DNA from 3 places in the Paenibacillus sp. HJGM_3 genome. Region 2 is predicted to be linked to each of the others. Evidence: riboswitches for the same ligand, from Rfam matches in the RefSeq annotation. Region 2 holds a riboswitch; each other region holds the start of a gene.
The links. A riboswitch is a leader RNA that binds a small molecule or an ion and turns the genes downstream of it on or off. The one in region 2 is predicted to bind cyclic di-GMP.
Positions count from the first base shown of each region.

Region 1: another riboswitch for cyclic di-GMP. It lies ahead of ACI5FR_RS13445 (hypothetical protein); the one in region 2 lies ahead of ACI5FR_RS20510 (hypothetical protein).
Region 3: another riboswitch for cyclic di-GMP. It lies ahead of ACI5FR_RS19330 (hypothetical protein); the one in region 2 lies ahead of ACI5FR_RS20510 (hypothetical protein).

Region 1 covers NZ_JBJGED010000010.1:136,680-141,540, forward strand. Annotated here, with positions in the region: gene pdxR (MocR-like pyridoxine biosynthesis transcription factor PdxR) at 1-956, shown strand, start outside; gene asd (archaetidylserine decarboxylase) at 1,065-1,853, opposite strand; gene ACI5FR_RS13445 (hypothetical protein) at 2,000-2,230, opposite strand; cyclic di-GMP riboswitch class I at 2,300-2,421, opposite strand; gene ACI5FR_RS13450 (acetylxylan esterase) at 2,498-3,460, shown strand; TPP riboswitch at 3,499-3,605, shown strand; gene ACI5FR_RS13455 (ECF transporter S component) at 3,706-4,290, shown strand; gene ACI5FR_RS13460 (ABC transporter ATP-binding protein) at 4,287-4,861, shown strand, end outside.
Region 2 covers NZ_JBJGED010000019.1:98,698-103,558, reverse strand. Annotated here, with positions in the region: gene ACI5FR_RS20520 (lipoate--protein ligase family protein) at 1-880, opposite strand, end outside; gene ACI5FR_RS20515 (molybdopterin-dependent oxidoreductase) at 916-2,295, opposite strand; gene ACI5FR_RS20510 (hypothetical protein) at 2,464-2,754, opposite strand; cyclic di-GMP riboswitch class I at 2,833-2,921, opposite strand; gene ACI5FR_RS20505 (hypothetical protein) at 3,402-3,686, shown strand; gene ACI5FR_RS20500 (YuzB family protein) at 3,756-3,980, opposite strand; gene ACI5FR_RS20495 (iron-sulfur cluster assembly accessory protein) at 4,025-4,324, opposite strand; gene ytvI (sporulation integral membrane protein YtvI) at 4,471-4,861, shown strand, end outside.
Region 3 covers NZ_JBJGED010000017.1:140,125-144,985, reverse strand. Annotated here, with positions in the region: gene ACI5FR_RS19335 (S1C family serine protease) at 1-2,021, shown strand, start outside; cyclic di-GMP riboswitch class II at 2,068-2,151, shown strand; gene ACI5FR_RS19330 (hypothetical protein) at 2,203-4,353, shown strand; gene ACI5FR_RS19325 (PhoX family protein) at 4,513-4,861, shown strand, end outside.

The DNA of each region.
Region 1 (4,861 bases), on a different contig from region 2:
AAACGATCGCCCGGCATCTCCGCCGGGCGCGGGGCATTGATGTGACGGCGGACGCGATCGTCATCGTGAATGGCTCGATGCAAGCGCTCGCGCTGCTCGCGCAGCTGCTGCTGAACGCCGGCGACCCGGCGGTGGTCGAGAATCCCGGGTACTCCGGGATCGTCTCGGCCGTCCGCGCCGCCGGCGGCGTGCCCGTCCCTGGCCGGCTGGACGGCCAGGGGCTCGTGATCGAGCCGTGGGACGCCCGGCTCGTGTTCGTGACGCCCAGTCGGCAATTCCCGACGGGCACGGTCATGAGCCTGCCGAGGCGGCAGGCGCTGCTGCAGTGGGCCGCCGAACGCGGCGCGGTCATCGTCGAGGACGACTTCGACAGCGAGTTCCGGCACCGCGGGCGGCCGATCGAACCGCTGAAGGTGCTCGACCGCGCCGGGCGCGTCGTCTATGTCGGCACCTTCACGCGGACGATGCAGGCGCAGCTGCGCATCGGCTACGCCGTGCTGCCGGACCGGCTCGTCGAGCCGTTCATGCGCGCGCTGCGGCTGTACGAGCCCGTGCCCGCTTCGGTGCTCGAGCAGCGGGCGCTGGCGCAGTTCATGGCCGGCGGCGGCTACGAGCGCCATATGCGCCGCATGGGGCGCGTGTACAGCCGGCGGTTCGAGCAGTTCGGCCGACGGTTCGATGAGGGGCTCGGGCACCTGTTCGAGGTCGTGCCCTCGGACGCCGGCCTGCACCTTTTCGCCCGCTGGCGCGAAGACGAAGCCGGGTATGAGCGGTATCGGGCGCTCTGTGCGCAAGAGGGCGTGCAGTGGGGAGACGCCCGGGAAAACTACATCGGCGAGGCGCCGCCGGCGGGCTATTTCTATTTCGCGCATTTGTCGGAAGAGCAAATCGCCGAAGGGGTGGACCGGATGGAGCGCGCGGCCGTGAGATGGCTTGGTTCCGACAGCCTGTCGTAGTGAGTGTCCAGGTGCCGCAGCTGAATAAAAAAAGCTCCTCTCAGGGGAGGAGCTCCGATACCTTTTGAACTTGAGTCCAGGCAGGGCGTGGTTAACGAAGCTGCAGAGCTACTTCTCGTGCAACGTCCCGAGCCAATCGCCCATCTTGACCTTGGAGCCGACGCCCAAGTCGCCGCGGGGGGTCAGGATGCCGGTCTCCGTCAGCAGCACGACGGTGGAGCCGAACGCGAAGTAGGCGAGGTCGCCGCCGCGCTCCAGCTGCTCGGGCAGCGGCTCGACGTAGCGGATGCTGCTCACGTTCATCGCGCCGACCTTCACGACGGCGATTTCGCCCGTCTCATGCTCGATGTAAGTAATCAGCCGTTCGTTCCGGCTCAGGACGCGGCGCATCTGGGTCAGGCCGAACTCATTAACCGGATACACCTTGCCCGGCACATGCTCCTTCTCCAGCACGCGGCCTGCCGCCGGGGAATGAATCCGATGGTAATCCGTCGGGCTCAAATACAGCACGAAGTAGTAGCCATGCTTGTAATTCACCGTGCGCGGAGACCGGTTCAGCAGCTCCTCGATCGTGTAGTCCTGGCCCTTCACGTTCAACAGCTGGCCGGCTTCGATGCGACCCATGCCGGTGATCAGCGCGTCGACCGGGCTGACGAGCGCGTCGGCCGCCTCATGGATCGGCCGCAGGCCGGGTTTGAGTCGCCGAGTGAAAAATTCGTTCAGCGACCTATACTCGCTTACCGTCTTCTCCGCATCCTCCAGCCGAATGCCGTACAGCTTGGCGAAGCGGGGGATGAACAGCCGGCTGGCCGAGGACTGCGCGAACGCCCCGGTGATCCGCGAGATCCATTTGCGCGAGGAGAGCTCGGTCAACAATCGAAAAATGGCTTTATTCAAAGGGGTCACCTTTTCTTCAATGTCGGTTTTGGCTCAAGCCTTATCTTGACACAGAAGCGCCGCCAAATCAATAAGCAAGACCCCAAATAAAAGCGGCCCGAACCGGACCGCTGCATGCGAACGGAGATAACCCTCCGCGGGGAGCGTCAGTCTGACAGCTTCGCCTGCTGCAGCCGCTCCGTTTTCTTGAATTCTTTGCAAGTGATGCACGTAGCGGCGTTCACGCTGATCGGGGTGGAATTGCCCGAGAATTTGACGCATTGAATAGGGGTACGATCCTCAGGATCCGAGGAAATCTCGATACAGAAACGGCAGCCGCCAATGAGCTCCTGCGTGACCGTCAACATAAGTCGTTTCATCCGGTTCAAATCATCCATCGGTAGAGGCTCCCTTACGAACAGGCGTCACAAAAACAACAATCGCTACCGGGGGCAGCGACTGATCGATTGAGCAGCCCGGCTATCGTGGAGCAAGCGTCGGCCATACGACATATGTGTACGACTTCCTCTGCCCGGAAGACCCGTGGTTTTGCGTCCCCGCCTTTCGGTCGGGTTTGCCTTTTATCAATTTATTTACGAAACGATAGGTTTATAGTACCATATGAAAAGAGAATTTGTCACTAATTGACATAAGGAGTTGCTAAAATGCCATTAGTCGATTGGCCGTTATCGCAGCTGAAGGAATACAAGCCGACGCTCACGAAGGAAGCGGATTTTGACGTGTTCTGGGGACGAGCGCTGGCCCAGTCGAAGGCGATCCCGCTCAACGCTACGCTGACCCCGATCCCTTACCCGGTCGCTTCCGTGGACGTCTACGATCTCGTGTATGACGGGGCGGACGGGACGAAGGTGCACGGCTGGTACATGGTGCCGAAGGAAGCGCTTGCATCCCGTCCAATGCCTGTAGTTGTCCGGTATCACGGGTACGGCGGCAGCCGGAATCGCAATGAATTGCTGCAGTGGACGTCGATGGGCTACGCGACGGTCATGATCGACACACGCGGCCAATCCGGGCAGACGCCGGACAACGCCTCCTACAGCGCGGGCGGGATTGCCGGTCATATGACGAAGGGCATCCTCGACCCGGACGAGTACTACTACAAGCAAGTGTATCTGGACTGCGTGCGCGCAATCGATTTCGTTTGTTCCCGCGAGGAGATCGATCCGGCTCGCATCGCGGTGTGCGGCAACAGCCAAGGCGGCGGGCTGACCCTGGCGGTAGCCGGCCTCGACGATCGGCCGAAGGTAGCTATGCCGGTGTTCCCGTATTTGTGCGATTTCCGCCGTTCGGTCGCCCAGCATTCCGCCGGCCCGTACCGCGAAATCATCGACTGGTTCCGCCGATATGATCAGGAGCACAAGCGCGAGGACGAGGTGTACCGCACGCTCAGCTACTTCGACGGGATGAACATGGCGACCCGGATCAAGGCGAAGACGCTGATGGCGATCACGCTGATGGATTTGATCTGCCCGCCGTCCACCTGCTTTGCGGCGTTCAACCATTTGCTGACCGAGGAGAAGGAAGCGAAGATTTACCATGACTACGGCCACGAAGGGCTGCCTTTCCACGAGGAAGCGATGATGGAGTATTTGGCGAAGCACTTGTAATTATTAATTTGACAAAATGGAAAAGCGTGTTAAGATAAATGTGTCACTGGGGGAGCCTAATAAGGCTGAGACTGGATGCCCGCATCCTAGACCCTTTGAACCTGATCTGGTTTGTACCAGCGTAGGGAAGTGGAGCGCATATTCGGTTTTGGATCGAATCGTTCATCCACCCTCTCGCGAGGGTGGATTTTTTGCTTCCTACGGGCAATTGTGGGGCCAATACGATATTGGAGGAGAGGTTAACCATGTTCAAACCGTTGAAATTGACCGACATTCTTGTCACGGTCGTCATCGCGGTCGTCTTCGGCATCGTCTATAAGCTGTGGTCTCCGCTGTACTACGCGGTGAAGCCGTGGGGGCTGCAAGTGGACCAGCTCATTTACCCGATGTGGTTCATGGCGGCGACGGTTGCGTTTCTCATTATCCGCAAGCCGGGGGTCGCGCTGCTCGCCGAACTCGCGGCGGCGTCCGGCGAGTTCATCACAGGCTCCGAGTGGGGCGTCTCCGTCTTTATGGCGGGAGTGCTGCAAGGGTTGTTCGCCGAGCTGGTGTTCGCCCTGTTCCGGTACCGCCGGTATTCCGTCACAGCCGCTTCACTGGCGGGCGTCGCTTCGGCGGTCGGCTCCCTGCTCATGGACTTGTACTACAACTACATCGATGATCTGTCGGTCTGGAACGTCACACTGCTGCTCGTCTGCCGCATGATCGGGTCGGTCGTCATCTGCGGCGTCTTCGCCTACTACTTGGTCCGCGCGCTCGAAGCGACCGGGGTGACGAACCTCGTCCGTCCGCCGAGCCGGGCAGATTACGATCTGCTCAACCGGCCATGAGCGAGGCGGTAGCGGTAGAAGGGCTGCGTCTCGCTTACCCGGGTAGCGAGTCGCTCCTGTTCCGCGACGTGTCGCTGTCGGTACGAAGCGGGGAGAAGGTGCTGCTGCTCGGGCCGAGCGGCTGCGGCAAGTCCACGCTGCTCCAGGTGCTGTCCGGGCTTATCCCCCATTCGATCGAGATGCCGGTCAAGACCGTAAGCCAGCGTATCCCGGCTTCCTGGGGCTTCGTGTTCCAGGATCCGGATACGCAGTTCTGCATGCCGTACGTAGACGAAGAGCTGGCGTTCGTACTCGAAAATATGCAGGTGCCGCGCGAGCGGATGCAGGAGAAGATCGAGGCGCTGCTTGCGCAAGTGGGCTTGCGCCTCGATGCCGTTCATACGCCGATTCAGGCGCTGTCGCAAGGCATGAAGCAGCGGCTTGCCATCGCGTGCGTGCTGGCGCTCGACCCCGATGTCTGGTTCGTGGACGAACCGACGGCGCTGCTCGACGAGGCGGGCACGAAGACAGTGTGGGACACGCTGAAGACGGCGACCGCCGGCAAGACGCTTATCATCGTCGAGCACAAGAT
Region 2 (4,861 bases):
GCTGCAGCTCGTCCATGCTCGGCAGCGCCGAATGACGCTCCAGCCGCCCTCCCCGCTGCTGGAGCGTCTGACGGAGCGCCAGCGTGAAAGTCCGCATCGTAATGCCCTTCCCGCCGGCCAAACTGACTAGGCTGCCCATCGTCCCCGGACGGATGATCGGGTAAGACAGCAACGCGCCCCTGCTGCTCTCCTCTGCTTCACGCTCGCTGTCTGGCTCTACCCCCACCGCCGCTGCCGCTCCGTCTTGCGGCTCCAGCCAGCCGTCCCGCTCATTGTTCTCTTCGCCCGTAGCCATCTCGTAGAACATCCGCACCATCTGGGCGCGGCGTTCGGCGTGACCTTCCACGACGACGAACGCTTGGACGGCATACGCTTTGTTTTGCCGGCGCTGGGAGATGCCGCAGAATTTCCGGCCGTCGATCGACAGATCGAAGTCGCCGGGACAGTAAGAGCCCTTCACCTCGCCGGTCTGAATGTCGACGCCGAACCGCTGCAGCGTCTCGGCGATCAGATCGCGCATCTCCGCGAACCCGGCGCGAAAGTCCGGTTTGCCTTCCCCGACAGGCAGAATGAGCGAGATGTTGATCACGCCGGGGTCGAGCGGAACCGCCGCTCCCCCGGAGCTGCGGACGCCTACCTGGTACCCTTGGGAGCTGAGCCAGCTCATGCCGAGCTCGGCCATCGGCAAGCGGCGGTCCCGCAAGCCGAGCACGAGCGCCTTCTCATGCCGCCACACATGGACGAGCGGAGCGGCTCCCTCTCCCACACGGCGGCACATGAGCTCATCGTAGGCGAACGGATAAAGGACGTCGCCCACTAAGGTACGCTCGCTCGTATCGTGAATGTAGAACGGTTCGTCTATGCTCCATCTGGCTGTCATGTTTTAGTGCGACTCCTTTATATACGATTGGCGTATTACAAATTGCTCTGCTTGGGCTTCAGCCCGGGGACCCACGCATCGACGTCGTACCCGCGCACTTCCCAGTAGCCGATATGGTCTTCGGCGATGAGCTCGATATGCTCCAGCCACTTGACCGACTTGTAGGCGTACATCTTCGGCACGATGAGCCGTACCGGTCCGCCGAGCTCCCGCGGGATCGGCTTGCCGTCGAGCAAGACCGCGACCATCACGTCGTCCAACGACGCCTGCGCGAGTGTCAACGCATCGGTGTAGACGCCGTCGCCGGAGTAGAACTTGACGTACTTGGCCGAGGGCTTGACGCCGGCCATCTCCAGCAGCTTCGTCAGTTTGATGCCTTCCCATGTATTCTTATACACCGACCAGCCGGTCACGCAGTGGAAGTCGCTCACTTGCACCGTTCGGCCGAGCTCGATGAACTGGCTCCAGTTCCATTCCTGCGGCCGGTCGACCAGCCCGGTAATCTTGAAATACCAGTTCTCTGACGTGAATGTCGGGAGCGGAGTGACGGTATAAATGCGGTACTCGCCCTTGCTCCCGCCGCCCACCGGCACGATTGAATCCGGGAGCGGCTGCGGGTCCGGCACCATCTGATTGCCGTTCCACTGAGGCTCGAGGTCGGCCAGATTGACGGTCCCGCCTCCGCTGCCGAACAGCCATCGCACGAACTTAGGTCCCACCAGCACGACCAAGAGGCCGGCGAACCCCCAGCGGATGAACGATCTGCGGGTGTACAAGACGTCCCGCACCCGATCGGTTACGGAGCGTGGCGTGGCGGTCCATGTCCTCCCTGTGGCCGCCGCGGCAATGTCCCCCCTCCCGGGGCCCGAACCTTCGCGCGCCCTCTCGATCTCCGCATCGCGCTGAAGCACGGCTCCCGGGCGCTTCATCTTCAGCCAGCGGCTGCGGGAGACGGAATGGTACAGCGCGTACGGTACCCCGACCCACGTGAACAAGTCGTGGGCGCCGAGCGCGGCGTTGCTCCACAGGGGCGGCAGCCGCTTGAACTGCCACAGCACGATCCCGGACACGATCCAACCGACGAGCAGGACGAGTACGATACCCAAGTTCCATTGCTGCTCCGGCTTCCCCTTCAGCTGGCGAATGTGGCGAACCATGCGCGGGAGATACAGCACGACGACGATGGTGGAAGCTACTCCCAACCAAATATGGATGTGCTTCGTCCATACGCGCCCCTCGCCCAACACCCCGCGCAACGACGGGATGAACAGCACGATCCCGGTCACCGCAAGCAGCAGCACCAGCCAGGCGTTCCAACTATGCAAGGCCGCCAGCTTTTTACCAAACGACTTCTTCCTCCATTTGCTCATGACCCCCACCGCGATCCGCTCCTTCTCAAGATCCGTATTAGCCATTCTGCCCAAACCGCCGAACTCCATGATCTTCCTTCATTGTATAGCAAAATAGAGGCGTGCGAAAGATCGCGAGTGCCAAGTCCAAGCCTAAACAAAAAAGCGCCCCCTTTGCCATGCCTGGCAAATAGTCGGCGCTATGTATGCAGCGGACGAACGCCCGTCGCGCAATTAAGCCCATTGCGGATTCGTCTTGCCCAGCAGCAGGTGGAACCATGTTAAGAACTTGGCATAATGCCCGGGACATCGGAACGAGATCTTGACCTCGCCCTTCCAATAAAACGTGAACAGGCTGTTGTCGCGACCGATGACGAGCTCTACATCCCAGCAGTTGTCGCTTAGTTTGTACTTGTCTCTGTTGAAAAACAGCTTCGGGCCTTCGGACGTCTGGTACATGCCGAAGAAATCGCCGCCCACTTTGAAATAAAATCCTTGCTCCGCCGCGAATGAAGTGCCGTTCACGGGTTATCCTCTCCTTAGCTGTGATTTGGAAACTGATCGGTCCGATGGAGGTATGAAAATAAAAAACTTCAACCCTCTTTCGGTAGCTGGCTGGCGTTGCCCAAGTACTGGCAGTAGCCCCTGTAGCTTTGCGACGCTGGCTTTCGCCAGGTTTGCCGGTTCGAGATTGTTCGAAGTTTGTCGATTTTCTATAGATGCTTACCCAAGCATAAAGGATCATCTCTATGAAAGCATCGTTCTTTTTTCCTATTTTTCTTGCAACTCTATTGCATTCCTGAGACACACGGTGGGAAGAAACGGAAAACCGGGTTGTAATAACCCGGTTTTCTGCGGGGGAAGACACCCCCTGCGGACGACCTTCCAGGTCCGCAACCAGCGCCTCATGCCTATCCCTAGTTCTTGCTTCTCTCTCGTAACCCATCGTTAGTGGCTGCACCACATTAACCACAGTATGAAGAAAGGGCGAACATGGATTGGACAGATGCCCGATTGGCGCAAAACTTCTGTGTGTTTCTCCCTCCCGGCCATCCATCCTATGAGGACGTCCGCCACCCCTTCTAGCAGGAAAGTAGGAGAAGCCTCCGCCTATATGCTATGATGAGAGAACAACCCCGGCTGCGGCCGGAGCTCCCCCTACGAGGTGCGGCATGATCCCGAATCACAGACTGCTCCGGCATTTGGCCATCCTGGAGCTCGCTCTGGCGCTCTTGTTCGCCGGTATATCCCTCTACGCCTTCCTGCGGCATCCGGACTCGCTTTCGCTCCAGCTTATGCTGGTCGTGATCGGGCTCGCGGGTGTATTGAACGGGCTATTCCTGTTCCGGAAGGTGAAGCAATCGAGACAGCGCCCGCGGCCGCGTCCGGAGCGTGCCCCCAGCGCTTCCGCCGCCAACCGGGCCGTCAAGGGACGGAAGCGCAAGGGCAATCGCTGAGCGATGGAACCCGAAAGTAAGAGAAGAGCATCCTTTCCATGACGGAAAAGCTGCTCTTCTTTTCGTTCATCAAGCTTTGATGTATTTCCGTGCTTTTTCGATCGCTTCGTCTTCCGTCGGCGCGGTAATATACCGGCCATTGATGAAGATGAACGCCGCCCGCGAGCAAGGTCCGCAGTAGGACTTGCACCCCACCTTCACCTCGGTGCCGGGGGCCAGCTTGTCCAGCTTGGCCAGCGTCGTTTTCACCTTCATATGCCTGCATTTGTCACAAATCCGGATATCGTTGGCCATCGTCTGGCATTCCTTTCACTGATCCGACAACCGTGCCCGTAGCTCTACACCCGGGAGCCCGTCTTGCTTGGGTTGGTGATGAAGAACCCTTCATTCGGGACGTACAAGTAGTCGATTTTGACGCCGTCAAGCGTGTCGTCGTTTTTCTCCAGCAGCACTTCAATGCCTTTATCGGTCATCACGACCACATCATTCTCGTCCTGCTCGTCCAATCCCAAGGCATACTGGACAAGTCCGTTATGCGTGAACTCCACTTTCACTCTGACCTTCAAGCCTTTATTTTCTTCCAGAGCCAATTCCTTTTCTAGTACCTTGGCCGCGCTGCGCGTTATTTTGCAGTTCATGCTCGTCACTCCTTGTCCCATGGATCATCAAAATCATATCATGTTTTCCGCGCATCGTCTAATGGTCGGTTCGTTGCTCTTGCGGTTTGTACCATGTAAAATAGTGGGAGACCCTTCTTCCGGGCGAATGACAGTGAGGTGAACCGATGCTTTCTTTCTACAAAAAATACTACAAAACGATCTTCGATATCGGACTCATGGTTCTAACCGTGTACCTGTTCATGCTGGCGTTCAGCTACATGTATCGAATCGCGACCCCGATCTTCATGGCCTTCGTCATCTTCATGATCATCGAACCGCTGGCCAAGTTCCTGAACCGCCGCGGGATGAAAAAGTCGATCGCCACCGCCATCTCCACGATGCTGTTCATCCTCATTATTTTGGCCGTCTTCATCGGGCTGGGTGCGATCTTCGCCGCACAGATCTACTCGCTCTCGCAGAAAATTCCGGAATACGCCCGGATTCTCCAGGATCAGATCGTGAATAATGCCGCCTATTGGCAATCCAAGATGGAGGCACTGCCGGAGGACGTCGTGG
Region 3 (4,861 bases), on a different contig from region 2:
TGGATCGGTCCGTGGAGTCCCCCTATCAGCTGCTCCAGACCGATGCGGCGATCAATCCGGGCAACAGCGGCGGCGCGCTCGTCAATATGCAGGGCAAGGTCGTCGGCATCAACTCGCAGAAGTATGTAGACTACTCCGTGGAGAGCCTCGGCTTTGCCATTCCGGTGAATACCGTCCAGTACGTGCTGGAGCATTTCGAGAAGTACGGCAAGGTGATGCGGCCTTATATGGGCTTGGAGCTGGAAGAGAGCTGGGAGGCGGTCGTAGGGCTGCCGGCGAAGGAAGCGCTGAAGGTCGCTTACGTGGATCCGGACTCTCCGGCGGCGCAAGCGGGCATTAAGCAAGGGGACACTATCGTCTCGTTCGATCAAGCCTCGGTCAAGACGATCGTCGAGTACAACGAGCTGATGAAGAAGTATTTGCCGAAGGAAACCCTTCGTGTTACTTTGCATTCCGGCGGGCAGACCGTTGTGCGAAGCGTCGTTCTTGGAGAAGACCCTTCCGCGAGCAAATCTTGGGTGCAAGACTCCGAGGGCGGCTATATCGATGACGATCAAGGCAAGACGAAGATCGGCGACAGCCACTTCGGGTGGTCGATGAAGTATCCGGCCGGATTGATCCAAGCGTTTCAGAGCGATGACGGCAGCCGGGTGACCTTCGGCGATTCCAAAGGGGAGTTCGGCATCTCGATCTCGGTAGAGGAGAAGATCAGCGAGGAGCTGTCCGTCACCGGCCTGCTGCGCAAGCTGGCGATGTCGTCGGACGATACGGTGCTCGAGAAGCGCTACCTGGATCAGGAACCGGTGCCGTACGCCAAAGTAGTGGCGAAGTCGGATGAGGATCAATACTATCAAGCCCGCGCTTACCAAAAGGGCGACAAGGTGTATTACATCGCCTTGATCGTTACGTCGGAAGACAATTACAAAAACAAGGTGAAGCTGAACGCTTACCTAGACTTGTTGGACAGCTTCTCTTTCAGCTTCGACGCGAAGGATGGGGAGCTGAAGGATATTTCGATCTTCCAAGAAGGCGGTACGACCTTCACGAATGAATATGGGTTGTCGTTCGAGCTGCCGTCCGGCTGGGAGGAGAACAAGTACGGCGGAGAGCTGGCATACAGCAACGAGGACGCCGATCAGGATGTTAGCGTACAAGTGACGTCGGCTTCGTCGGGCGATACGCTGGCGGACTGGGTGGCGCGCGAGGAGCTGCAATTCACTGGTCAGTATGCGGAAGAGTACAGACAAACCGGCGAGCTGAAAGATGAGAATGCCGACGGGGTGCCGGTGAAGCAAGTACGCCATTCGTGGCGCATGGGCGGCGATACATGGAATTCGCAGGTGAATCTGTACTTCATTAAGGACAAATACAAATATAAGATCTCCGTGGATTTCAAAAAGGACGACCATGAGCAGGAAGCGGCCGAGTTGATCGACGCGATCGTCAAGTCCATGAAGGTGAGCAAGGACACGATGAACACCAGTCTGGGGTATATCCAGGACGAGGACGAGCTGCTTGATCCTAACGGAACGAATGCATACAAAAATGAAAAGTACCACTATTCGGTTCGGATCCCGGAGCTGTGGTCGACTCCTGGCTCGTATTATAAGGATAGTCCGCGAGCCAACTTCAACTTCACCGGAGGGTCCTTGACCGTGGAGGCCGATGACAAGAGCAGCGTAGAGGATGTTATGAAGAAGCTGGAGCAGGGGCACAAGAAAAGCAACGAGAACGACCCGGAATACACCTATACGATTACGGACGATTCGACGTTCGGCGATGGCGGCAAGAAGATCGCGATCCGGTATAACTTGAAAAAAGCTCCTTACGAGCAGACCGAGTACGTCTTCCGCAGCCACAATATTACGTACACCATTACGCTCAAAATGAACGATGCGGTCGTATACGGAAGCGAATGCGGCACGTGCGGAGGCGGCCGTAGAATCATTTCAGTACGCGGATTAGTTCTTAAGACTTTCGGCCCTGCATATGCATATAATGAATTAGGCCTAAATAACTAAAATAGGTCTAGCGGGAATAGATTCGACATGGTATGATGGAATAAACTTCATATTCGGAGGCAATGAATCGTGTTTTGCATTTGGGCATCTGGGACACAGGGAGCCAGTGATGCAACCGGCCGTGCTTTTTTCCTACTTTGGAAATCGCGGCCTTTTTTTGTGCGAGAAAGGAGTCCCCGTAATGATCGAGAAGACGAATATCAACTGGTCGAATTATCATGTGTCCTCCCCTCAGAACCACATCAAGCTTCAGCCGAAGAAAGGGACCGACCCAGGAACGGCAGCGGGCGCAGCCGGCAGTGCCGCCCTGGATCACACTCTGGTAGCGACTTACCATAAGAGCCGGCATCCCCACGCGGCTGCCGAGTCGGCTGCTTCAGGGGCCGCTTCCAAGAAGCCGGATAAACCGGATAAACCGGATAAACCGGATAAACCGGATAAACCGGATAAACCGGATAAACCCGACTCTGTGACGAATCGTGAGGCCAAGCAAATCTTCAAAACGTGGAAGAGCGGACTTGAGGACGCGAGCTCCCAATACATGGAGCAGATCGTGCAGCAGTTGGACGCCTCTCCGAGGGAACTCGGGGAAGAGGGGCTCGCCGCCCTGCGCAAGCAGCTGAACGATTGGGTGGAGGCCCAATACGACGGTCTCTCGGATCAGCTGCGCAAGTTCGATCGAGATCTCTCGCTCAAATTCCTCACCCGGGCGGATAAGGCGCTCGATTCGATATCAGACGACTTGTGGGTGGATATCCGCTCCGAGGTGGCGGCGCACACGGCGTCGGCCGGGGTAGGGCGTGCGGTCTACCAGCAGTGGAATCAAGGGCTCTCCAGCCCGACCGACCTGCTCACCCGAGTGACGGACCAATTGAACGCAGATCTGGACGGCAACATCACCGACCAGGATTTGCAGCAGTTTGACAAGTGGTTCACCGATTGGATGTCCAGCCAGCAGTCGACTCTGGCGAATCAGCTGCAGAGCATCCCGACCGGGATCCGCGGGACGCTGCTCGAGCAGGCGGGCGATCGGCTGGGAAGCATGCTGGAGACGTACCGCGCCGGTGTTACCGCTGCGATCCATAGCTACTCCGACCTCGTCACGCAGTCGCGACAAGCGTTCAGCCAGTGGGACGATGCGCTCCATACGTCATCCTCGGACCTCCTGACTAGCATTAACGCTACCATCTTCAACGATGCCGACGATATTACCGATACGGAAAAACAAGCGTATGCGAACCAGATAAGCGGTTGGCTGGGAGTGAAGAAGAACCAGGCGTTGGACGCGCTTGCGAGCGCTCCGGCCGGGCTGCGCAGCACGCTGGAGCAGCAGGTGAACGGCAACGTCAGCGGGGTGCAGGCCACCCTGACCCAGTTCGTGAACGATTCGATTCAATTCCGGAATACCGGGGACCAGAATGCGGCCGGGTTCCTGAACGAATGGAAGACCGGCTTGAACCTGGACGCGGACGATTATTTTAAAGAAGTGAAAGCGGCCATCCGGCAAGATCCGGACAAAATATCCGATCAGGAAAAGCAGCTCTACCGGCAGCACTTGCAGCAATGGATCGATGGGGTGAAAGGCGAATTTGCTTCGGGTCTGAGCGATCGGTTAAGCGATACGCTGACCGGCGTGCAGCGGAAGTACAATACGCTGGCCGGCGACACGCTGAACCAGAAACTGGATTCGCTCTGGAGCTCCATTCAGGATCAGATCACGGCGTGGAACAACCGGGTGATCCCAGGACCGGGTAATGGCAATGGTAACGGGAATGGAAACGGCAACGGCAACGGGAACGGCAACGGGAATGGTAATGGTAATGGAAACGGCAATGGTAACGGGAACGGCAACGGTAATGGCAATGGCAATGGCAATGGCAATGGCAATGGGAACGGCCACGGCAATGGAGACTCGTTCGTCCTGGGCTGGAGCAAAAAGCTGAACAACCTGTTCCGGCCGAACTATGATTTCCAGATCGGCTCGGGGGATAACTCGTTCCAGTTCAAGCTGCGGGCCCTTTCGGGCGGTAATCGCAACTCCCTGTTCTACGTCAGTGACGGGAACGGCAACAAGCGTGCAGTCGACATGAAGTTCGGTAGCTCGGAGCTCGAGCAGAAGTTCATGGAATACGCCAAGAAGAACAATGTATTCGGCGCTACATTATCCGTGGAGAAATTTAACTCCCTCCTGGATAAAGTGAAGGACAGCATCAAGCCGCTGGCCGACATTAACCCGGAGCGGCTGAAGCAAATTCTCGCCGACAAGGACGAGACGAAAAAGCTGTACGACACGTTCGACAACCTGCTTGGATTGATCAAATCGATGATTTAAAAGCAGTAAGCATTAGGGCCCCGTCACTCGACGGGGCTTTTTGGCATGGCCAGCGAGAAGACTCGCCTCCTAAATTTACCAAATCTTCATACCCGCTTAACACCAGGTTAAAAGGAGCGGGTTACGCTGGGGACAACCCTATTGAGGAGGTAGTTTCGGATGGATATGAATCGGAGAACGTTTTTGAGTTACATGGGGACAGGGGCGGCGGCGCTGGCGGCCGCATCGGCGGGATTCGGCATGCTCGTCAGCGACAAGGCGGAAGCGGCGGCAGACCATCTGTTCGGGTTCAAGACGAATCGGGTGAGCGGCCATTTCGACCCGATTATGGCATCCTCGGCGGACGAATTGATCATTCCGGCCGGCTTCCAGTACGACGTGGTCGCCGCCTACGGCGACGTGATCAATATGGCGGGGGATACGTTCGGCCATAACGCCGACTTCAACTGCTTCTTCCCGATCGACGGCTCGGCTACGCGCGGGCTCTTGTTCACCAATCATGAAGCGA